DNA from 3 places in the Ruegeria sp. HKCCA5491 genome. Region 1 is predicted to be linked to each of the others. Evidence: riboswitches for the same ligand, from Rfam matches in the RefSeq annotation. Region 1 holds a riboswitch; each other region holds the start of a gene.
The links. Region 1 has a riboswitch for cobalamin ahead of GOV88_RS07875 (DUF1636 domain-containing protein). Riboswitches for the same ligand answer to the same signal wherever they lie in the genome.

Region 1 (8,143 bases):
CGAAAGCTCCCGCTCTCCGTAACGTGCGATGGCGTCGTCAAAAATGCGGATCATCAGCGGGTTCATTTCAAGCGGAACACCGGCGCGGTCTGCCACCTCCTGAAACAGACCGATGTCCTTTTTCACAAGGTCCATTGTGAATGAGATATCCCGCGATCCGTTCAAAATGACCTGGCTTTCTGTCTCATGGACAAAGGATGTACCCGAAGAGATCTTGATGGCCTCATACGTGGTATTCAGGTCCATACCGGCCGCCTTGGCGGTAACCAATGCTTCGGCGCAAGTGATCAGATTCGCCGTGGCCAGGTAGTTTGTCAGGACCTTCAGCACCGAGGCCGAGCCGAGATCACCGGTGTGCAGGATACGCCGGCCCATTGTCGTCAGAAATGGCAGGATACGCTCAAAGGTATTCCGGTCACAGCCCGCAAAGATCGAGATGTTGCCCGTCGCAGCGCGGTGGCACCCGCCCGACACAGGGCAATCCACCGCTGCGCCCCCGCGCTCGATAACAAGGGCACCTAGCCGTTTGACCTCGGCCTCGTCGGTGGTAGACATCTCCATCCAGATCTTGCCGGTACGGACATTGGGCAGCATCTCTTGCATCACCGCATCCGACGCGGCGGGTGATGGCAGGCAGGTAATGACCGCATCGCAGTCGCGCATCAACTGCGCAGGGTTTTCGGCGGCCTTTGCACCCCGCGCTACAAATTCAGCGACCAGATTGGGATTCAGATCATGTACGGTCAGGTCGATCCCGTTGCGAAGCAAGGATCCCGACAGTTTGCCACCCACATTGCCCAGCCCGATAAAGCCTACCTTCATGCGACATACCTCTCTTGTTTAGGGCATGGCAGCATGACGCTTGCCCCCAAGTCATGCCGCCCAGCGACGCTGTCAGGTCGCTTTTTCACTCTGGTAGCGCAGATATCTGCGAGTCGCTTGACAATCCCCTGCCGGGTGCCGCATGTCCGATCCGTTGGTGTCCATCTGAGGATGGATGAAAAGGGAATGTGTCAGCGGATCTTCCGTGAAACACAGCCGCCCCCGCGACCGTGACCGGAGAGGGTGCCCAAAGCCACTGGCCAAAAAGGTCGGGAAGGCGGGACATCTGACAGGGCTATGCCCCGATATCCGCAAGCCGGGAGACCTGCCAACGCCCGAAGATGTAACCGGACGGGGTGTTCCGGTGTCGGGTCCATGTCGCAACGCGTGGCCCGCATGAGACCCCGTCCCCCACAAAGAGGATTTGGGGGGATGAGAGACGTGACCGATACTGCACCAGTCGAGCTGCTGGTCTGCACCACTTGTCGCCGAGGACTGCCCGTCGAGGACGACGCGCAGCGGCCCGGCGCATTGCTGCACAAAGCCCTTGAACAGGCCACGCTGCCAGAGGGCGTTGTCCTGAAAGCCGTAGAATGCCTGTCGAATTGTGATCAGGGCTGTTCCATCGTTCTACGCGGTGGGCCCGAACGCTGGACGTTCGTGTATGAGCACCTGAATGAAAGCGACCATGTCGAAACCATCGTCGAAGGTGCGACCAAGTACCTTGCGACCGAAGACGGCTTAGTCAAATGGCGCGAACGCCCCGAACATTTCCGCAAAAACTGCGCGGCCCGCATTCCCCCGATTGGAGCCCAGAAATGAGCAACTTGGAAAAACTCCCCGTCACCGTGATCACCGGCTTTTTGGGCTCGGGCAAAACAACTTTGGTTAAGCACCTGATGCAGAACCCGCAGGGCAAACGTCTGGCCGTGGTGGTCAATGAGTTCGGCGATGTTGGCGTCGATGGCGACATCCTGAAATCCTGCTCGATCCCGGATTGCCCGGCAGAGAACATCATGGAACTGGCGAACGGCTGCATCTGCTGCACCGTGGCCGACGACTTCATCCCGACCATCGAAGCTCTGATGGCGCTGGAGCCGCGTCCCGATCACATCCTGATCGAAACCTCTGGCCTCGCCCTGCCCAAGCCACTGCTGAAGGCGTTCGACTGGCCCGATATCCGTTCGAAAATCACCGTCGATGGCGTGATCGCGCTGGCCGATGCCGAGGCTGTGGCTGCCGGTCGCTTTGCGCCGAATGTCGAGGCCGTGGACGCTCAGCGTCTGGCCGATGACTCGATTGACCATGAAACGCCCCTATCCGAGGTGTTTGAGGATCAGATTTCCTGCGCCGATATCATCCTGCTGACCAAGCCGGATCTGGCCGGTCCCGAAGGCGTCGCCAAAGCGCGCGAGATCATCGCCGCCGAGTCCCCTCGCCCGCTGCCTGTGGTTGAGGTTGCCGAAGGTGCCGTGGACGTCCGTGTTGTGTTAGGACTTGAAGCGGCTGCCGAGGATGACATGGATGCGCGCCCCAGCCATCATGACGGTCACGACGACCACGAACATGACGATTTCGAAAGCATCATCGTCGAACTGCCCGAACAGGCCGACCCGGCCGATCTGGTGGCCAAAATCGAACGTCTGGCGTCTGAACTGAACATCCTGCGCGTCAAAGGCTATGCCGACGTTCAAGGCAAACCGATGCGCCTGCTGGTGCAGGCCGTGGGCGCGCGCGTGCGTCATCAGTATGATCGCCTTTGGGAACCGGACGAGGCGCGCCGCTCGCGGTTGGTCGTCATCGCCGAGCATGACGATATAAAGGAAGCTGAAATCCGTGATATCCTTGTGGGTGTGAAAGAGGCCGCCGAGTAAATCATGCACGTCGTCTTCCGCGAAAGCCACGGGCTCGAGGAATCCGAGACCCCGACCGATCTGGGCCAGAGCCCGGCGGATTTGGTGGTGCTGTCTTTTTCCGACAGTGACCTAGGCGCATTCGCGGCGGGCTGGCATCGCGGTGGCGGGCCCGAGGGGCGGATGCCGACCCTGCGGCTGGCCAATCTGACGGCGCTGAAACATCCTCTGTCCGTTGACACCTATGTGGAGCAGACGTTGGAGGGTGCCAAGGGTATCCTGATCCGCCTGATTGGCGGGGTGCCCTATTGGGCCTATGGCTTGCAACAGGTTCTGGCGCTGGCGCAGGCCAAAGGAATTGCTGTGGCCGTGCTGCCCGCCGATGGGCGCGAGGATACGCCGCTGGATGACTATTCCACCCTGCCCGTGTCAACCCTGCGGCGCTTGGCACATCTGTGCGACACGGGGGGCGAGGTCGCAGCACAAGCCGCTTTGGCGCAGATGGCGCTGGCAGCGGGGTTGTATGCGGGTCCGGTGATGGGGGCCAAGACCATCCCCGAATGCGGTGTTTGGTGCCCGGATCGCGGTGTGATCCCAGCAGAACAGGCGTTTTCCGGCCATGCGAAACGCGTTGTGGTCAGTTTCTACCGCGCCTATCTCACATCCGCCGACACCGCCCCCGTGGCGGCCCTGATCCGCAGCCTGCGTGCGCGCGGGTTTCAGGCTGTGGGCCTGTTCGCCCCCTCGTTGAAAGCCCCCGCCGCCGCCGACTGGCTGCGCGACACCATCGTATCGCTTTCTCCGTCGGCGATCCTCAACGCCACGTCTTTCTCGGGAAAGGGCGCCTCTGGTACCTCGCCCTTGGACGCAGCGAATGTCCCCGTGTTTCAGGTCGCGCTGGCCACCTCGCGCCGCAAAGCCTGGGCCGAGGCGGAACGAGGTCTGTCCCCCGCCGACCTTGCCATGCATGTCGTTCTGCCCGAGGTGGACGGGCGGATCAACGCAGGCATCGCCTCGTTCAAGGAACCGGGCAAGCGTGATCCGCATCTGGAATATTCCCGCTTTGCCCACCGGGCCGAGGAGGAACGGATCGAAGCTATCCTTGACCGCGTCACCGGCTGGCTGAATCTGCAGGACAAACCCAAATCCGATCGGTTGCCTGCGCTGGTGTTGTCCACCTATCCCGGCAAGGACTGGCAGATGGCCCATGCGGTTGGTCTGGACGCGCTGGCCTCGGCCGAGGCGATGCTGCGTGACCTTCGGGCCGAGGGCTACGATACCGCGCCCGCCGAACCAATTGCCGATACGCTTCTGGACGCGCGCATTTCATGGCCACTGACTGAGTATCAAACCGCACTGGCGGACCTGCCCGAACAACTGCGCACCGACCTGCAAACGGTCTGGGGCGCACCCGAGGATGATCCCGCCTGCACTGACGGCGCATTCCACTTCACCGCCCTGCGCCGGGGCAAAGCTCTGGTCGCGCTGCAACCCGAACGCGGCACGCCTGAATTGCGCGATGACGATTATCATGATCTCTCGCGCACCCCACGCCACAGCTATGTTGCGTTTTACCTGTGGCTGCGCAAAAGCCTTGGCGCCGATGCGCTGATCCATATCGGTGCGCATGGCACATTGGAATGGTTGCCGGGTAAATCCGTCGCCCTGTCCGCTGCTTGCTGGCCCGAAGCACTGATCCGCGATCTGCCCGTGATCTACCCCTTTATCGTCAACGACCCCGGCGAGGCCGCGCAGGCCAAACGCCGGATCGGCGCGGTTACGCTGGGCCACATCCCACCCGCGCTGAAGGAAAGCGGCACGCCGGATCGGATGGTGCGGCTGGAATCCCTGTTGGACGAATTCTCGAACGCCGACGGTCTGGACCCCAAGCGCCGTGACCGGCTGCAAGAGGATATCCGGGATGAGGCGCAGGCCATCGGGTTGGAAAGCGATCTAGGGTTGGATCAGGCCACCTGCACCGCCGAGGCGATCACCCGCATCGACCGCTTTGTGTGCGACATCAAGGAAAGCCAGTTTGGCGACGGTCTGCACATCTTTGGCCGCGTGCCAGAAATCACTGGCAGTTTCGATCCCGCGCCCTCGGCCCAATCTGAACGAAGCGCTCTGATCGACGCGCTGGCCGGAAAGCGGATCGAAGCTGGGCCGTCCGGTTCGCCTTATCGCGGGCGCTCGGACGTGCTGCCTACGGGCCGTAACCTCTATACCACCGACCCGCGTTCGGTCCCGACCCGCGCGGCTTGTGCGCAGGGCGTCAAACTGGCCGAGGAGCTTGTGCGGCGACATTTGCAAGAGGAAGGCGATTACCCAAAAGGCCTAATCGTTGACCTTTGGGGGTCAGCCACCATGCGCACGGCGGGTGAGGAATTCGCCATGGCGCTGCATCTGCTGGGCGTCAAACCGGTCTGGGACAAGGGGTCTGAGCGGGTTTCGGGGATTGAGGTTCTGCCGATCACCGACCTCAGCCGTCCGCGTCTGGATGTGACGCTGCGGGTCTCGGGCCTGTTCCGCGACGTATTCCCGACGCTTTCGGCGCTCTACGGCCAGGCGATCCGGGCGTTGTCGGCGCGGGACGAGGCCGCTGACTGGAACCCTTATGCCGGTCACGAACCCGCCGCCCGCGTCTATGGCCCCGCGCCTGGCAGCTATGGCGTGAACATGACGCAATTGTCGGAAATCTACACCGACGAAGCGCGCGCGCAGGCGGGCGAGGCATGGCTAGACGCCAGTTCCTACGCGCTGGAAGGCGAGCATATTGCGCAAGACAAGGACGGCATCACCCAGCGCGTCGCCAAAGCTGACAGCTTTGTTCACCTACAGGACCTGACGGAAACCGACCTACTGCTGGCCAATGACTACGCCACGCACGAGGCCGGGTTCGCCGCCGCCAAGAAGATTACCGGCGGCACGGCGCAGCTCTATCATCTGGACAATACCAACCCCGACACCCCCCGAGCGCGGACCCTGCCCGAGGAAATCAGCCGCGTCGTCCATGCCCGCGCCGCCAATCCGGGCTGGATCGCCGGGATGCAACGCCACGGATTCCGGGGCGCGGCCGAGATCGCCGCGACACTGGATCACATGGCCTCATTCGCGCATCTATCGGGCACCGTCGCACCGCGTCTGTTCGACCTCTACCACGATGCCACGCTGGGCAATGAAGACGTCGACGCCTTTCTGGCCGAGGCCAACCCCAAGGCGCATCAGGCCATGCAGGACCGGTTCCGCGCCTTAATGGAGGCCGGGCTTTGGAACACGCGGCGAAACTCGATCCGCGCCGATCTGGAGGGGCTTCGATGAGCGCGCCCATCGTCCAGGGCTGGTGCCCCGGCGCGCATCGACCGATGATGTCGGGCGATGGGCTGGTGGTACGGGTGCGGCCTCGGCTGGCCCGTCTGGATGCCACGCAGGCCATGGGCCTGTGTGATCTGGCCGAGCGTTTCGGCAATGGCACCATCGACCTGACCAACCGCGCTAACCTGCAGCTGCGGGGCGTGGCCGAGGCGGATCATCAATCCCTGCTAACCGAACTGACCGCGCTGAACCTGCTGGACGCCGAGCCGGGGATCGAGGTGCGCCGCAACATTCTGGTCTCGCCCCTGTATCAAGCTGGCGACATGACCGCCCGGCTGACACAGGAACTGATTGACCGGTTGGCGGAATTGCCCGCCCTGCCCGCCAAATTCGGCTTTGCCATCGACACCGGACCTGAGCGCCTGCTGGCAGGTGATTCCGCTGATATCCGGTTGGAAATCGGTCCGGAAGGCATGATCCTGCGCGCCGATGGGGCCGAGACCGGGCGTCTGATCCAAGACTCCGAAGCCATCGACCATCTGATCGCCCTAGCCGCATGGTTCTCCCAAACCTACTCGCCCGAACGCAGGCGCATGGCCCGCGTGGTCTCGAACTTGCCGCCAGAGTGGCAAGGGTCAACACCGGGCCCAGTGGGCTCCCCGCTGCAACCCGGGCCCTGCGATCAGGGGACGCTCTATGGTGCAGCCTTTGGGCAACTGCCCGCGCGCGCCCTGAAAGAGCTGATCGCGCACAGCGGGGCCCAAGCCCTGCGTGTGACCCCATGGCGTCTGGTCCTGCTGGAAGGCGGAGCGGCGATATCCGCTCCAGCCTTTGTCACGGACGGCACCGATCCGTTGATGACCACCGACGCCTGCCCAGGCGCGCCATTCTGCTCGCAAGCGCAAGTGGAAACCCGTGATATCGCCCGCGCTTTGGCAGCGCGCGTACCGGGCAACCTGCATGTCTCGGGCTGTTCCAAGGGATGCGCGCGGATGGGCCCTGCCGATGTGACTCTGATCGGGAATGCCGGGCGTTTTGATCTTGTAAATCGAGGCCGAGCGGGGGATGAGCCCTGCCAGACCGGCCTGACCGTAGAAACACTGATGAATATGGACTTCACCTGATGCCTTACACTTACGAAACCGATGGCGCGGCGATCTACAAGGAAAGCTTTGCCACCATCCGGTCCGAGGCCGATCTTGCACGTTTTGACAGCGATGAAGAGCAGGTCGCCGTTCGCATGGTTCACGCAGCAGGCATGGTGGGGCTGGAAGAGTTCGTGCATTTCTCGCCCGGTTTTGTCGCCACCGCACGCGCAGCACTGGAGGCTGGCGCACCTATCCTGTGTGATGCGCGCATGGTCAGCGAAGGCGTGACCCGGTTCCGTTTGCCCGCCGACAACGAGGTGATCTGCACCCTGCATGACGACCGCGTGCGCCCGCTTGCCGCCGAGATGAGCAACACGCGCTCGGCCGCCGCGCTGGAGCTGTGGCGCCCGCATCTGGACGGAGCTGTGGTCGCTATCGGCAATGCACCCACCGCGCTGTTCCACCTGCTGAACATGCTAGAAGACCCCGATTGTCCTCGCCCAGCCGCTATCATTGGCTGTCCCGTGGGCTTTGTCGGTGCGGTTGAATCCAAGGACGCCCTGTGGGAGGCGCAACCCGTCCCCTCGTGCATCGTTAAGGGGCGTCTGGGCGGCAGCGCCATCACCGTCGCCGCCGTTAACGCCATCGCGAGCCGCGCCGAATGACAGCGGGCAAAATATACGGCGTTGGCCTTGGCCCCGGCGACCCGGACTTGATGAGCGTCCGGGCCGACCGCCTGCTGCGCAACGCGCGACATGTGGCGTTTTTCCGCAAGCCCGGTCGCAGCGGGCAGGCACGCAAGATCGTCAACGGGATGATCCCAGAAAACGCCGTGGAATTTCCGATGGAATACCCGGTAACGACCGAAATCCCCTTAAGTGACCCGCTCTATAACGAAATGCTGTCGGCCTTCTATGAAGGCTGCGCCGCGCATTTGAAATCCTTGACGGAACAAGGCGAGGATGTCGTGGTTCTGTGTGAAGGAGATCCTTTTTTCTATGGATCTTTCATGCATCTTTACAACCGCTTGCGAACCAAAGCTGACGTGGAAGTCGTGCCCGCAATTAC
Region 2 (8,143 bases), on a different contig from region 1:
AGGCGTTTTGCGGCATAACCGCAGATGTCTGGGCGGTGGAGCTGGGCACCCTGACCTACCCGGTCGCCGTGGGATACGCTGCACAGCGACAGGGCTTGCCGCTCGCCCTGACGGCCCAGATGTACCTGCAGGCCTTCATGTCCAATCTGGTCGCGTGTGCGACGCGTTTGGTACCGTTGGGTCAAACCGAAGGGCAGCGGATGATCCGCGATCTAACGCCTTTGTGTCAGCATGTGGCGACGGGCGCTGTGACCTTGGGGCTGGATGATCTGGGGTCGACGGCGTTTCTGACAGATGTCGCGTCGATGAAACACGAAACTCAATATTCAAGGATGTTCCGAACATGAGCAAAATGAACGGCCCCCTGCGCGTGGGCATCGGTGGTCCTGTTGGCGCAGGCAAGACAACTCTGACCGCCGCCCTGTCCGAAGCGCTGCGCGACAGGGTATCCGTTGGCGTGATCACCAACGACATCTACACCCGCGAAGATGCCGAGGCGCTGATGCAGATGCAAATCCTGCCGCAGGACCGGATCATCGGCGTCGAAACCGGCGGCTGCCCGCATACGGCCATTCGCGAGGATGCCTCGATCAACCTTGCGGCTGTTGCCGAGATGCAGGCGCGTCACCCCGACGTCGAGGTCGTTCTGATCGAAAGCGGTGGCGACAACTTGTCTGCCACGTTCAGCCCGGAACTGGCGGACGTTACGCTCTATGTGATCGACGTGGCCGCGGGTGAAGAGATTCCGCGCAAAGGCGGTCCTGCGATCACCAAATCGGACGTCCTGATCATCAACAAGACCGATCTGGCCCCGCATGTTGGCGCGTCGCTGGAGGTGATGGACCGAGACGCGACGAAGATGCGCAACGGTCGCCCATTCGTGTTCACTTCGCTGCGGCATCGCAAGGGCGTGGATCAGGTCGTTGACCTGCTGGCGCAAATCGGGGGGCTGAATATTCCCGTCGCCGTGACCGAGGGGGCCGCCTAGCGCAGCCCCCTGGCAATGGAAGCTCATCGCGAGATTGCAGGCAAACTTTTCGACCTAGACAAAAGTGCCTTCGTCACTTCGTGTCCCTTGCTGTTTTAAACAACAAAAGAAAAACAAAAACCGACCCGATCGAGGTGGTAACAATACCCACTGGCAGTTCCTGAGGCGCAAGCAACAGGCGGCTGAGGATATCTGAACCGGTCAGCAAAGCCGCCCCGACGATGGCGGCAGCGGGCACAAGACGGTTGTGCAGAGGCCCAGCGATCCCACGTGCGATATGGGGCACCATGAGCCCGACAAAACCGATAACCCCCGCAACCGAAACAAAAACGGCGGTCGCTAGTGCCGCTACAAAAAACATGCGGAACCTCAATGCCTGTACCGGAACGCCCAGCGTCGCTGCCGTCAAGTCGCCGGTCAAAAGCGCATCCAGCCAGCGACTGCGCCACAGGGTATACATCAAGATCAGAAACATCCCGGCGCAGACCAGCGGAAATGTCTCCCATCGGGCCAGACCCAGTCCACCCAGCATCCAGAAGATGACCGAGTGCGCGGCGCGACTGTCGCCCGCAAATATCAGATAGTTCGTGATCGCCGAAAACAGAAACGAAACTGCCAACCCCGCCAGGATCAGCTTTTCCGGCGCACTGGTGCGCAACCCGTGAACCAGTGCCAGCACAATTCCCGACGCGACAAGCCCGCCACAAAATGCAGCCAGCGGCAGCGTCCAGAATCCCAGGATGTCGCCGGTCACCGTAATGACGAAAACCGCACCCGCCGCCGCACCCGACGAAAGGCCGAACAGGAAGGGATCAGCCAAGTCGTTGCGTGTTGTGGTCTGAAGCACTACGCCGACAACGCCCAGCCCTGCACCGATCACGGCCGCAAACAATGCACGCGGCAAGCGAAGGTCAAAGACAATGCGGTGCAGCGGCGACACCTCGCCATCCGCCATGCCGGTGCCCAGCATCACCGCATCCAACGCAACCGCGGCTGGAATTTGCGTCGTGCCGTAAATGGTCGAAACCAGCAAAAGGGCGGCCACAACAACCGCCCCAAGCAAGAGTGTCAGGCCAAAACGGCCCATATTAGTTCAGGCCCGGGTGCATCGCGTCGGCCATTTTCGAAATCGCCGCGATATTTGCGGGTCCGGGGGTCAGTTCTTCGTAACGTAGGCCAATCCAGCGCTCGTTCCTTACCGCGTCGGTCTGCGACATCACGGGGTGTTCCTGCAGAAACTTGAACGTGTCCTCCGCGCCGTTGCCGGTCTGATAATCCAGCAGCACAAGAAATTCGGGGTTCGAAGCTGCCACAGCTTCCCACGAGGTGCGGCCCCAGCTTGTGTCCATGTCATGAGTGACATTCGCACCACCAGCTGCAGCGATCATCGCGTCAGGGATGGCGAATTTACCTGCGGTAAAGGGCGCGTCGGCTGGTCCATCCAGCAGGAAAACACGGGGTTTTGGCAGGTCCGCAGTCTGCGCCTGGATCGCTGCCAGTTCCTCTTTCCAGCCGGAAACCAGAGCCTCGGCCTTGTCTTCAACATGCATGACCTCGCCCAGACGAAGCACATCATCAAACAACAGGTCCATGCTGGCCTCGGGACGCTCCTTGTCCAGATGCACACAGCTTTCCGTTAGGATCATTGTCTTGATGCCAAAGGGTTCCAGCGTGTCGGGCGTCACGTCGCCCCCCGGCTTCATCCCATAGTACCAACCCGCGAAGAACAGGTCAGGCTCTACCGCCACAAGGTTCTCAACAGTTGGGTATTTCGGCGCAAGCTCGGGGATGTCACCGCGCAGCGTGTCAAACTCGGGGCTGGTCTTGTACCAGCCGGTGATGCCGGTCAGACCCACGATCTTGTCCTGCAGACCCAACGCAAAGGCCATGTCGGTCATGTTCATATCATGCACAACCAGACGCTCGGGCTGGGTGTCGAACACCAGCGGCGCACCGCAATTATCAACCGTGACTTCGTGCGCGACGGCACCACCTGCCAAAACGGTGGTCAACGCCACAGACAAGATCTGTTTCATTCAGAAATATTCCTATTCATAAGTTGTTATCGAGGTTTTTCGGATATCCAGCGCCGGGATCACGCGCCCTTCGTGGTGAAAGCACAGGTAATCGACGCCAAACGTGTCACTAACCCTGTCCGGGGTCAGCACATCGGCGACCAGCCCAAAACCAGTCAGCCGTGTATCTTTCATCAATGCCACATGAGTGGCAAATTCTGGGATCATCACCAGATCATGCAGGATCATCACCACAGTGATTCCCAGTTCAGCGACCAGCGACAGCATCCGCCCCTTCGTGTCTGGATCCAGATGGTTGGTGGGTTCGTCCAGAAACAAAAGCGTAGGATTCTGGGCCAAAGCACGGGCGATATGCGCGCGCTGGCGTTCCCCCCCGGACAGAACGGCCATCTTTTTTTCGGCCAAAGCACTAAGCCCGGTGAGGCTCAGGATTCTGACCAGATCCGCGGCGTGTTCCTCGGCAGAGCGGTCTGCACGGATCGGAATCTGGCCCAGCGCCACATAATCCCGCAACAGCAACCTGCCATCCGGGAACTCCTGCTGACTGACCACGGCGATCGTCCGCGCCCGATCCCGTGCGGACATCTGTTTCAGGCTGCGTCCGTTGACCAGAACATCACCCTGATTCACCTCGTGCGCGCCGCATAACAGATTCAAAAGCGTCGTCTTGCCTGCCCCGTTGGGCCCGGCAATTGCAAGGATTGCGCCTTCGCATAATGTGAATGAGACCCCCTGCAGCAGTATATCGCCACTAAGAACCTGATGGGTCAGATCACGCGCAACCAAAATAGCTGGGTTGGTCATGGACACAGCCCTTTTTGAATTTGGGGCATGCGGGACAGTGTCTTTGTGAACAGTTTTTCCGGACGCTCGGTCGCATTGGTCCAGCCATCTGCGCTGTTTTGGTATTGGTGGGCAAACTCAGTCAGTGCCTGGATATCCTGCGTATCAAGAATGTCACCAAAAAGGTACTGTGCTTTATCGACTGCCTGAAATCCAACAGTCACAGGCCGCGCGCATCCAGCCATGCAATCGACCATGCGGATGGAAAAACCATTTGGCAAACGATCGAACAGCGCGTCGGACAAGCCCTGCGCGTGGGCCTCTCCCTGGCACGTTTTGCAGATGAGAAGAAAATGGTCAGGCGCTGACGGCATGGGTTCCTCCGCCAGCTTCAAAGCGCGGGCAGACAGTGTCGGAAATGTAAACACGATGTGCTCGTGCCATCAAAGCCTCCTTTCAGGACGCCCCGCCCCGAGTTGGTTAACATTTGATGGCAGGTCTCCTGACTTGCGGGTCGATGCTCGGCCATCCTTCCCGGCACTTGGGCCAGTGGGTTGTTGGCGTCGCTCACCGCTTACAGTTGCGGGGGCAGTCACGGACTTGGCGCAAAATGGCGGCCTCACCGTATTCCCTTTTCATCCCTTGGGCGCACCATCGGGAACCATCATCCGAACGAGTGCCCGAGATCACATGTCAGGTCAACGACAATATTGTGGTAGCCAATCAATTTTTGGCAGACGCAAAACCCCATTGACCAATCCAAAGTATAATTGTCCTACACCCCGCTTCGCGACCGCCATCCCGTGAGGCTGAAACCGGCAAACAAAACCGCGGCCACGCAGACGATTGAGGGACCCGCCGGTGTGTCAAACACATAAGCTGAGCGCAGTCCTGCCACGGCCGCGAAAGCCCCGATTGCCGCGGCAATCAATGCCATCGTTTCCGGAGATCGCGCCAGGCTGCGCGCGGCCGCCGCCGGAATGATCAGCATCGCGGCAATGAGCAACACGCCTACAACTTTGATCGCGACAGCAACCGTAACCGCCAGTGACAAAGTCAGGATCAACTGCTCGCGCTTGGGGTCGAACCCGGTGGCGTAGGCCAATTCTTCGTTCAGCGTAGCGGTCAGCAGTTGCGACCATCGCCATACGATCAACGCGACGACCAGCGCGGCCCCGCCCCAGATCACGACAAGATCGGTGCGCGAAACTGACAGTATGTCACCAAAAAGATAGGCCATCAGGTCGATGCGAATGCCCGACAAAAACGACACCGCGACAAGGCCAAAGGCAAGCGACGAATGCGCCATAACTCCAAGAAGGGTATCCATGGCATAACCGCGACCGGACAGCAATGTGACGGCCAACGCCATGATAAGCGCGACAACCAATGCGCCCAGAAAGACCGACATCTGGAAAGCCAGCGACAGCGCAACACCCAGGATCGCAGCATGAGCGGTGGCATCGCCAAAGTAAGCCATACGCCGCCAGACCACAAAACACCCAAGGGGGGCGGCTGCAATTGCCACGCCAATACCGGCGAGCGTTGCCCGCGTCATAAAATCATCAAGCATTATTCTGCCGCTTCGTGAGAGTGGTCGTGGTTGTGATCATGTTCGTGGCGATACAGGGCAAGCGCGCCACCGGTGCCTGTTCCAAACAGGGCGCGGTATTCTGGTGCCGAAGCAACCACGGCAGGCGACCCCTCGCAGCAGACATGACCATTGAGGCAGATCACCCTGTCCGAAGCACTCATCACAACGTGCAGCTCGTGGCTGATCATCAGGATGGCGCAACCGGTTTCCTGTCTCACCGCCTCGATCTGCTGGTAAAAACTGGCCGAGCCTCGCTGGTCTAGACCTTGCGTGGCTTCGTCCAGCAAAAGGATGTCGGGACGATTGATCAAAGCCCGCGCCAGCAATACGCGCTGAAACTGGCCCCCGGACAGTTGGGACATCTGGCGCTTCAAAAGATCCGGCACACCTGCCGCCGCCAGCGCCGCAGCGCAGTCATCTTTTGAAACACGGTGCGTCAGACGCATGAACCTTGCAACCGAGATCGGCAATGTCGGGTCAACATGCAGTTTTTGCGGCACATAGCCGATTTTCAGCCCAGGCTTCCGGGAAACATGGCCAGCAGAGGGATTTGTCGCACCGATGATGGCCCTAAGCAGACTGGTTTTGCCCGATCCGTTCGGGCCAACGATGGTGACGATCTCACCTGCCTCAATCGCCATATCCACATTTTGCAGAACGGTGTTCGCACCGTACCTTACGCTGAGTTTTTCAACGGTGATCAGGGTCATTTCTACGCCTTTTCGGTGCAGTCGGGGCAAAGCCCTTCGGCTTCTACAACCGTTCGTTCAATTTCGAAACCCGCCGCGCGTGCTGCAGCCCCCAAAACACCTTTGGCCGGAGTGGATTGCGCCTCGGCCACGGCGTCGCATTTTCGGCAGATCATGAAGGCCGGCGAATGAGAGGCCCCCGGGTGAGAACAGGCAACAAAGGCGTTCAGTCGCTCAATCTTATGCACGAACCCATTCTGAGCAAGAAAGTCGAGCGCACGATAGGCCACCGGAGGCTGTGACCCAAAGCCTTCCTCGCGCAATCGGTCGAGTATCGCGTACGCGCCCAGCGCGCGATGCTCTTGCAACAGCATTTCCAGAACCCTGCGACGGACTGGCGTCAGACGCAGTCCTTCTTCCTTGCACCGGTTTTCCGCTGCGGACAGCCCGGCCGCAACGCAAGTCTTGTGGTCATGCTTTTGGAACCCAACCGGGGCCGTATCTCCGGTTATTTCGGGTTGCGTATCACTTGTCATGTTATTCCATATCATGTATGTCGCTCGCAATGTTATAAAATCACACAGAGGGTCTGATGTCCAGAAAGCTTCTCCCACTATCTATCACCGCTGCATTCATGGGCGGAACGGCCTTGGCGGATGTACCCAATGTCGCGGTCGACATCGCGCCAGTTCACTCGCTTGTGGCACGGGTTATGGAAGGTGTCGGAACGCCCGACCTGATCATCTCACAGGGTGCCTCGCCGCACGAATACAATCTGCGCCCCTCAGAAGCTGCTGCGCTGCAAGACGCCAACTTGGTTTTTTGGATGGGTGAAGACCTGACACCGTGGATGGAAGGGGCCGTCGAGACCCTTGCTGACAGCGCAACCGTCACGACCCTGTTGGAAACGGATGGAACTATTCTTCTGAATTTCCGTGAGAACGCCCTGTTTGAAGCCCACGATCATGACGATCACGCCAAACATGACGGCCATGACGACCATGCTGAAGCCAAAGGTCATGACGATGAACATGCCCATGATGATCATGACCACGAGGGGCATGACGACCACGATGGTCACGCGCATGGGGACCATGACCCGCACGCCTGGTTGTCGCCAGAGAACGCAAATACGTGGCTGAATGTGATCGCCGCTCAACTATCTGCGGCTGATCCGGACAACGCCGGTACGTATTTCGCAAATTCTGCGGCGGCGCGCGAAGAAATGGCGGCCCTGTCTGCTGAGATCGCCGAAACGCTCGAGCCGGTCCGAGGAGGCAGCTTTGTCGTCTTCCACGATGCCTACCAGTATTTTGAAAATGCGTTTGATTTTCCCGCCTCTGGCGCCATTTCGATTGGTGATGCATCCGACCCAAGCCCGGCCCGCATTGCTGAAATTCAGGCGCGCATCAAGGACGAAGGCGTGAAATGCGTTCTGGCCGAACCGCAGTTCAATCCTGGGATCGTCGAGGTTGTGATGGATGGTGCCGACGCCAATACCGCAGTGATCGACCCGCTCGGCTCTGATCTTGAGCCCGGAGCGGCGCTTTACTCCCAAGTCATTCGCAACATGGCGCAAACACTGGCCGATTGCCTTTGATCCCCTGCCCGGCCGAAGTTCAAAATTCGGCCGGGCTGAACGTCAGCGGCATCGCAAGTGAGTGTTTGCCCAAGTTCCGAGTGATCGCGATCCGCTGACGTTTTCAAATTCGCCCTAAAACCGAACGAAAGACCTACGGCCCTAGCCCCAATCCGCAAACATCCACGAGGCGCTTGTGGTTTACATTTTCATATCGTTATGTTATTACATTTCATTATCTAAATTACGACCTCCCACCCCACGCCAACATGTTGCGAACCCGTCGCCCCATACCCACCACGAAAGAAGAAGTGTTTTTAAGCTATGACTGATACCCGCCTTCCCGTTACTGTCCTGTCCGGTTTTCTTGGAGCCGGCAAAACAACCCTGCTGAACCGGGTTCTCAATAATCGTGAAGGCCGGCGTGTCGCCGCCATCGTTAATGACATGTCCGAAGTGAACATCGACGCCGAT
Region 3 (8,143 bases), on a different contig from region 1:
TTGGCCATAAGCGGTTTTGCCATCAGCCCGTCTCCTTTAAATACATCTGTCCCGTCGCCGGAATTCGGCGGCCCCGTGGTCTTGGGGCAGGTTTCCGTTGTCGGGGAACTTGGCCCGTATATAGTCGCGCAAGGTCAAGAAGGGAAGAGGCGAATGCGCCAAGGGATTCTGGGGCTGTTATTATGCGTTCTGAGTGCGGCGACGGCGCTGGCCGAGGGCGAAAAGGCAGGGGAATTCGACTATTATGTTCTGTCCCTCAGTTGGTCGCCCAACTGGTGCGCGCGTGAAGGGGATGCGCGTAGCTCGGATCAATGCGATGCGCGTCACGATCATGGTTGGATCCTGCACGGGTTGTGGCCTCAGTTTCATCAGGGCTGGCCGTCCTATTGCCGAACCGCCGTGGCGCCACCCACCCGTCGTATGACGCGGGAAATGGCGGATATTCAGGGCACGTCCGGTTTGGCGTGGCACCAGTGGAAGAAACACGGAACCTGCTCGGGCCTGTCCGCGCCGGACTATTTCGCGCTGTCGCGCCAAGCATATCAGCAAGTCGCGCGGCCCGAGGTCTTTCGCAAGCTGGAAGAGGCCGTCAAACTGCCGGCTTCGGTGGTTGAGGAGGCGTTTCTGAAAGCTAATCCGGGACTAACACCGGACATGATCACCATCACCTGCAAACAAGGCTACATTGAAGAAGTCCGTTTGTGCCTGTCGCGCGATCTTAAACCCGTTCCCTGCGGCCAGGACGTGATCCGCGATTGTGCAGCCAAGGACGCCCTGTTCGATCCGATTCGCTAGAGTTTCTTGTTCTGACAGTCGCGCGCGTATTCCAGCGCCTTGGCCGTGCCCTTCAGGTCTATGGCCATGACAGTTTCCCCTGCCGGATTGTAAACGGTCATCGTGCGGTTCTGAGCGATCGCATTCACAAAGTTCCGGTCGGTGAAAAACACGGTCGCACCCGGCACGCGGTCCAATTTGAACCCCGTGGCCGTGGCATCAAAACTTTTGCCATCCAGTTCGAACCGGATGGGATAGCTTTGGCCCTGTTCGATGTCGCCCCACGCCTTGTTGAAAACCGTAAAATACCCGCGATTGTTCAGCGCGTCGTAACCAATCCGAACCACCGACAGATCCTCATACACCGTCTGAATCAAGCACCCGTTGCCAAGCGCAGGGTCCATCATGATGTTCCAACCCTCCGCAAAGCCTTTGTCGACGAGTTCCTGCGACCAGGCGGCGGTTGCTGTTAAGGCGGCGAGGGTGAGGGCGAGAAGGCGGGTCACTAAACAACTCTACAGTTAACGTGGCACAGTTGAGGTTAGTGACTTTTTATTGAATTACAAAGACATAATTTCTTTGTGTGGAATAGGGTAATTTGGAGCAATGAAACTACTGCTCGCCTTTTTTTGCAGTGTTTTTGCATACGCTGCAACGGCGCTTATCTTGTTCGGAAATGTTCTTCAGCCAATTGCATTTGTAACATTTTGGAGCGATCGATTGGGCGCCCCTTTTTGGCCGATTCTCGTGTTCTTCGGCGGTTTTTTGGGTTTATTGGTCAGTGCGTTCTTTAGCAGGTTAAATTTCGAAGCCCATATCACTCTGCCGGTGTTCATTGTCTTGGCCATGAGCCTATCAAGCGTCTTTGTCGGATCTTATGCAAGCGTCCTGCGCGCTAGATCGATCAATGTTTTTGATGCGGATGCGGAGTTCAGAAACTCATTCTTTCAGACGCTTCGAAATGCGCCAAGAGAGTTTCAGTTCTATTTGCATGCGGCTGCGCTTAAGGACTGCGTTCCTTATGCTTGGAGCTACCGAACCATGTCGTTTTACCAACTGCCAAACAACATCGCAGTCAATGTTTTGCCGCACGAATGGGTGGTACAATGTGGAATCACAAGAGACTAGCCGGAGCATTTGTCACCCGGAACTTTTGATAAGATCAAAGTTCTTTCCGCGCACGCAGCGCCGCTGTAATCGTCCCGTCATCCAGATAATCCAGCTCTCCGCCAATCGGCACGCCCTGCGCCAGAGAGGTCAGGCGGACCTGCCCCTCTAGCTGATCGGCGATGTAATGCGCCGTGGTCTGGCCATCAACGGTGGCGTTCAAGGCGAGGATAACCTCGGTAACTCCTTCGGCGACCACCCGGTCCTTGAGGCGCGGAATGCGCAGCTCGTCCGGGCCGACGCCGTCCAGTGCCGACAATGTGCCGCCCAGAACGTGATAGCGGCCTTTAAACACGCCCGCGCGCTCCATCGCCCAAAGGTCGGCGACGTCTTCGACCACGCAAAGCTCACCAGTCGCGCGGGCCTCGCTGTCGCAGATATCGCAGATATCGGTGGTGCCGACGTTGCCACAGTTCAGGCATTCGCGGGCGGTGATGGCGACCTGTTGCATGGCGTCTGACAGGGGCGTCAGCAGCAGGGCACGCTTGCGGATCAGGTGCAGCACTGCGCGGCGGGCCGAGCGCGGACCCAGACCCGGCAGCTTGGCCAACAGGTCGATCAGGTTGTCGATGTCGCTGTTCGAACTCACTGAGCGCGCTCCTGCAAATGGGCCGGGCATGCGCGCCCGGCCTGTGTTTCGTCAGGAGTGTCTATCAGAACGGCAGCTTGATGTCTGCGGGTAGGCCCATGCTTTCGGTGAGCTTTGCCATTTCTTCCTGCGACCGCTCTGCGGCTTTGGTCTGTGCGTCCTTGATGGCAGCAAGGATCAGGTCCTCGACCACTTCCTTGTCGTCGCCATTGAAGATCGACGGGTCGATGTCCAGACCTTTCAGCTCGCCTTTTGCAGTGGCGGTGGCCTTGACCAGCCCGGCACCAGATTCGCCGACAACCATGATGGTGTTCAGTTCTTCCTGCATGTCGGTCATCTTGGTCTGCAAATCCTGTGCGGATTTCATCATCTTGGCCATGTCGCCCAGACCGCCGAGTCCTTTGAGCATCGTGTTTCTCCTGTAAGTCCGTTTGAAGCCTAAATACGGGCGGCACCCGCGCGGCACAAGGGCCGTGGGGCTCCCGCCTGTCGTCAAGGTCTTTGGCAAGACCTTTCCTCCCGTTGGGCCCGGCAGCGCGGGCCTTGCCCACGCTGCCGGGCCCAAGTCCGCTCAGGGCTGTCGGCGTCAGCCGATGGTCCGTGGCGGGCGCGGGAGTATTTCGGGTGTTTTTCGCGAAGGGTTCAGTCCTCTTCGAACGGGTCCCATTCGTCTTCGACTTCGGGCAAGGCTTCGGTTTCGACCTTTGCGGCGCGTTCCGCGGGCGTTTCGATCCTTTTGATCCGAGCCTTGGGGAATTGTTTCAGCACCGCCTGAACCAGCGGATGCTGCTCGGCCTCAGCGCGCAGGGCGAGGTCTGCCGCGTCCCTGACTTCGGCAATTGTCGCCATGTCGCCGTCCGATACGACCGATACCGCCCAACGATTTCCGGTCCAGCGTTGCAACGCTGACCCCAGTCGTTGCGCCAAATCCGTCGGAGCGTTGTCGGCCGGAGTAAATTCGATCCGCCCCGGCTGGTACGAAACCAGACGCACGCCGTTTTCAACCTCTACCAGCAGTTTCACATCCCGGTTTGTGCGGATCAGTTCAACCACATGTTCTAATGTCGGATACCGGGCCAGAGCGGTCTGTGTTTCCCGCGCCAAAGCCGCGCTGGGTGCGCCCGCGCCACCACCCGCTGGCGCCGCGTAGGATTGTGCCGCTGGCGCATGTGCCTGAACGGTGCCCTGAGTAGGCGCTGACATTCCACCGCCGGGCCCGCCGTTCGGGGCAGGGGGCGGGGCGTCCTGAAGACGTCTGATCAGCTCTTCCGGGGTGGGCAGGTCGGCGACATGGGTCAGCCGGATGATAGCCATTTCTGCGGACATCATGGCATTGGGCGCTGCCGAAACTTCTTCGAGTGCTTTCAGCAACATCTGCCACATCCGGGTCAGAATGCGCATGGGAAGGGCCTCGGCCATCTGGACGCCCCGGGCGCGTTCGTCAGGCGAGACTGTCGGATCTTCGGCTGCGTCCGGCGTAATCTTGACCACCGAGACCCAATGCGTGATCTCGGCCAGATCGCGCAGTACGGCCAGCGGGTCGGCACCTTCGGCATATTGACCGCCAAGCTCCGTCAACGCTCCGGCGGTATCGCCGCGCAGGATCATGTCCATCAGGTCCAGCACCCGCCCGCGATCAGCCAACCCCAGCATGGCCCGCACCTGATCCGCGCTGGTTTCCCCGGCACCATGCGAAATGGCTTGATCCAGCAGCGAGGTCGCATCCCGGGCCGAACCTTCCGCCGCACGAGTGATCAGCGCCAAGGCGTCCTCGGCAATCTGAGCGTTCTCGGCAGTTGCGATTTTTTTCAGCAGGCCGATCATGTCCTCGGGTTCGATCCGGCGCAGGTCGAAGCGTTGACACCGCGACAGGACCGTCACCGGAACCTTTCGGATTTCGGTTGTGGCAAAGATGAACTTCACATGCTCAGGCGGTTCTTCAAGGGTTTTGAGCAAAGCGTTGAACGCGCTGTTCGACAGCATGTGAACTTCGTCGATGATGTATATCTTGTAGCGCGCACTGGCGGCACGATAGCGGACGCTTTCGATGATCTCGCGAATGTCGTTCACACCGGTGCGGCTTGCGGCGTCCATCTCCATTACGTCGACATGGCGGCCCTCCATGATGGCCACGCAGTGTTCGCACTGGCCGCAGGGTTCGATTGTCGCTTTGCCTTCACCGTCTGGTCCGATGCAGTTCATGCCCTTGGCAATGATCCGCGCGGTGGTGGTTTTGCCGGTACCGCGAATGCCGGTCATGACAAAGGCCTGCGCTATCCGGTCGGCCTCGAACGCGTTTTTCAGGGTACGTACCATGGCGTCCTGGCCCACGAGGTCGGCAAAAGTTTCAGGACGGTATTTGCGGGCGAGCACCTGATAGGCGGGGCTTGGTGTTTCGGTCATGTCTGCTCTGTCGGATTCGTATCAGCTTTGCAGCGTAGTGACCCCTGCCGCTCACGTCCACCGCAGGGAGCGATGAAATTCGATTTGGATTACTGCGGCACATTGGATACAGGTTCGGGTGGGCGTGTATCGGCTTGCCCAGCCATTTCCTTCTGGCAGAGTGCGCACCTTGGACAGGTTTGAAATTTACTCAATGCCGGTTCGGTCCGGTCTGTTGGGCTTGGCGCAAATGCCAGGTCGGCACGGCGACTTTGCCGGGGATCTTGAGCGGATCATGCAATGGCGGCCGGCAATGGTCATTTCGATGACCACTTCCAATGAGTTGGAGGCCGTAGGAGCGCACCATCTCGGGCGCGACCTGCAGAGCCGCGCAATCACTTGGGTTCATCTTCCGGTGCAGGATTTTGGCGCACCGTCATCGAACGTAAGGTGTGATTGGCCAAACGCCAGCACCGATGCACACCGCGTCCTGTCTGCGGGTGGACGGGTCTTGGTTCATTGCCGGGGCGGATGCGGGCGGTCCGGCATGATTGTGTTGCGCTTGCTGGTCGAAGGCGGTGAAGCCCCGGATAAGGCGCTGCGCCGGTTGCGCGCGGTCCGGCCGTGCGCCGTCGAAACCGACGCGCAGATGGCTTGGGCCACGGCACCGGCATCAACCGGGCTTTGACGTCACGCCATGGCTGGTTGTGGGTCACCAGCCGCGGGACGCAGTCCCAAGGTTGTAACCTCGAGCATTGCGCAGGGCATATCGGACAGCGTTCCGGTTGGCATGGCCGACAGGCTGGTCCCGAACATCATGTCGGCGTAATCGTCCAGCTTTGTCGTCGGTGTATCCGGGGGCGTACCACAATAAACCCTGATCAGATCTGAATGGGCGCGAAACCGTGCTGTGCACCCTTCTGCGCAATGCGAAAGCTCTCCACTGCCTTCGACCTCGAACTCTTTGGTTGTGACAGGCTGCGCTGTCGCCATCGCGTCCGCCATGGCACGTGCCATCCTTGCCAAGGCCGGACAGGGTTTGCCGGTTTTCTGACAAATCGTTGCAGAAAACTCGTGCGTTTTTGTCTTCCAGATCATTGTGCGCCCTCCGCGCGAAGGACGGGGGGCGTGGGTCAGGTCGCTTTGTGCGGCTTTGACCTGCCCGGACACCCCGCCCGAGTTTCGGTTTCAGTCAGATGGCAGGTCTCCTGACTTGCGAGTCATCGCTTTGCCAACCTTCCCAGCCGTTGGGCCAGTGGTGTCTCGGCATTGCTCACCGCTTACAGTTGCGGGGGCAGTCGCGGCATTGGTCCGTTTCGGCATCGCCGGGGCAGGACCGCACCGTGTTCCCTTTTCATCCCTTCCCGGTAAGCCGGGTCGAGAACCATCAAGTCAGCGCTATCCGGTGAAATCGGTCCGAGTCAAGCGGGCTTTGTCACCGCTTTAGACGCAGGGTTGTCTTCCCGATAGGGCGGCGGGCTTGTTCATGCCGGATCGCGGAATAGCCTTAAGCATGTGGGGGGAAGTGAGAGGTTGGACATCGACCCAAGCGGGGCTCGTTGTGGCTGCTTCCTTCCGGACCTGACCAGGTTGGCGAGGCGCTCGCCCGCGCCAACCTCTCAGGGGTGGATATATGCATTTCGTTTGCGGATGACAACCCGTCACAGCGTAAGCCGGATTAGTAAAAAACCATCGTCATCGCGCCCAATGACTGACGGGTTATACGTCTGCAATTCAGCTAAATGGTGCTGCGCCTTGGGACTGGTTCTGAGAATCGCAAACGCCCCGGATAGCGGTCTGAGTGTGAATGGCCGCGGCGCATCCGCCAACGGATCCGCGGGAAGGCGGCCCGCGACATAATCCCGAACAATGCATTGGATCGACAAAACTGGTAACGGAATCTGCCTTGCGGTGTCTACGAAGGGGAAATGCCCACCTCCGCTGGCCCGGTAGTTGTTGAGGGCAACAACAAAGGATTGCTGATCGTCGATAGGGTGCTCGGCAAGGCGAATATTCTTGACGCGGTTATGCGATGAATTCGTCAAATTGCCGCCCGCGTCGAACCGCGCGGGCATACCAAGGTCGATCTGGTAGCTAAGGCCGTGCAGGATATCAAAATTGTAACCGGCGCGCGCGGAATTCCGCAGGTCGATTTGTTGACTTGCGTGCATTTGATTGAGCACGCCAGCCGACATCTCAAGCCAGTCTCTAATCTGCGCGCCCGAAACCACGACGGCCTGCATTTCGTTTGGAAAGATGTTCAGGTCGTTGACATGGCGAAGCCGGATTTGACCCGCCGGAACGTCGGTAAAGGATCGTGGCCCTGCGCGCCCTCCGAATTTCGAGGGCGATACGGCTGACAGAACCGGTAGGCCCTCGTGCGTTGTTCCTTTTAGGAAGGGGCGCAACGCGGCGGCTTGCGCTGCCGCGACCAGCGCAAGCCCCCTGTCCGGCGCACAGAAGCTGAAATAACTGTGCAAATTTTGACGCGTTTCGCCGACAGGCTTGGCCGAGTGCAACCGTGTCTCTTTATGTGCTTGTGCGAACAGACGCTTCAGATCAGCGTCCTCTTCCGTCGGGGCCGCGGGCGTCGCTGGTGAAACAGAATGCAGTTCCACATGTTGGTCCCCAATCGACCACCCGCCCGCGTCTTTTTGGTGCAACGTCAGGTCAATGATGCCCAGATGCGAACCGGCCGCGCCCGGCATCACAACCGGTTTTCCGTGAACAAGACCGTGTTGTGGGTCGACATGCTCCAGACTCTGATGAGCAGAGCCGGGCAGGGTCAAGTGGGAATGCCCAGCAATGATCGCATCAATTCCGGGCACCGCTGCCAGGGGGATAGCCGCATTCTCAAGATTGGGCGCGGGTGCAGCGGCGCCAAGCCCTGTATGGGCAAGTGCCACAATCAGATCGCATCCCCCGGATCGCAATTCCCGCGTTTTTCGATGGGCGCACGTCAGGATGTCCTCTACCGAAACGGCACCTTGCAGGCGGTGCGCTTCCCACTTGGCTGTCTGCGGTGGGAGGACAGAGAACACACCGATTTTCAAAACCAGATCTTGCCCCTGCATTTTGATGTTCCGGTCAAGAATCGTATGCGCCTGCCAGCTTGCCGGGCGGTCGGCTCTGGTGGCATTGCTGCAAATGACCGGGCACGTGGCTTGGGCGACTATGCGGTCCAGTACCTCAAGCCCGAACCCAAAGTCATGGTTTCCCAACCCAACGGCG

Region 2: another riboswitch for cobalamin. It lies ahead of GOV88_RS15265 (DUF1636 family protein); the one in region 1 lies ahead of GOV88_RS07875 (DUF1636 domain-containing protein).
Region 3: another riboswitch for cobalamin. It lies ahead of GOV88_RS09160 (hypothetical protein); the one in region 1 lies ahead of GOV88_RS07875 (DUF1636 domain-containing protein).

What each region holds. Positions count from the first base shown of each region.
Region 1 covers NZ_WQGG01000004.1:166,523-174,665, reverse strand. Annotated here, with positions in the region: gene GOV88_RS07880 (NAD(P)-dependent oxidoreductase) at 1-822, opposite strand, end outside; cobalamin riboswitch at 961-1,170, shown strand; gene GOV88_RS07875 (DUF1636 domain-containing protein) at 1,255-1,644, shown strand; gene cobW (cobalamin biosynthesis protein CobW) at 1,641-2,696, shown strand; gene cobN (cobaltochelatase subunit CobN) at 2,700-5,993, shown strand; gene cobG (precorrin-3B synthase) at 5,990-7,111, shown strand; gene GOV88_RS07855 (precorrin-8X methylmutase) at 7,111-7,740, shown strand; gene GOV88_RS07850 (precorrin-2 C(20)-methyltransferase) at 7,737-8,143, shown strand, end outside.
Region 2 covers NZ_WQGG01000011.1:100,890-109,032, forward strand. Annotated here, with positions in the region: gene GOV88_RS15240 (urease accessory protein UreF) at 1-347, shown strand, start outside; gene ureG (urease accessory protein UreG) at 344-988, shown strand; gene GOV88_RS15250 (iron ABC transporter permease) at 1,062-2,075, opposite strand; gene GOV88_RS15255 (ABC transporter substrate-binding protein) at 2,077-3,024, opposite strand; gene GOV88_RS15260 (ABC transporter ATP-binding protein) at 3,037-3,828, opposite strand; gene GOV88_RS15265 (DUF1636 family protein) at 3,825-4,181, opposite strand; cobalamin riboswitch at 4,282-4,488, opposite strand; gene GOV88_RS15270 (iron chelate uptake ABC transporter family permease subunit) at 4,583-5,380, opposite strand; gene GOV88_RS15275 (metal ABC transporter ATP-binding protein) at 5,380-6,111, opposite strand; gene GOV88_RS15280 (Fur family transcriptional regulator) at 6,114-6,626, opposite strand; gene GOV88_RS15285 (zinc ABC transporter substrate-binding protein) at 6,683-7,690, shown strand; gene GOV88_RS15290 (GTP-binding protein) at 7,994-8,143, shown strand, end outside.
Region 3 covers NZ_WQGG01000005.1:175,754-183,896, forward strand. Annotated here, with positions in the region: gene GOV88_RS09120 (DUF1013 domain-containing protein) at 1-23, opposite strand, end outside; gene GOV88_RS09125 (ribonuclease T2) at 154-795, shown strand; gene GOV88_RS09130 (hypothetical protein) at 792-1,280, opposite strand; gene GOV88_RS09135 (hypothetical protein) at 1,381-1,902, shown strand; gene recR (recombination mediator RecR) at 1,937-2,530, opposite strand; gene GOV88_RS09145 (YbaB/EbfC family nucleoid-associated protein) at 2,595-2,939, opposite strand; gene GOV88_RS09150 (DNA polymerase III subunit gamma/tau) at 3,173-4,933, opposite strand; gene GOV88_RS09155 (dual specificity protein phosphatase family protein) at 5,103-5,600, shown strand; gene GOV88_RS09160 (hypothetical protein) at 5,603-6,010, opposite strand; cobalamin riboswitch at 6,093-6,316, opposite strand; RNA gene ffs (signal recognition particle sRNA small type) at 6,436-6,534, opposite strand; gene GOV88_RS09170 (bifunctional 2',3'-cyclic-nucleotide 2'-phosphodiesterase/3'-nucleotidase) at 6,574-8,143, opposite strand, start outside.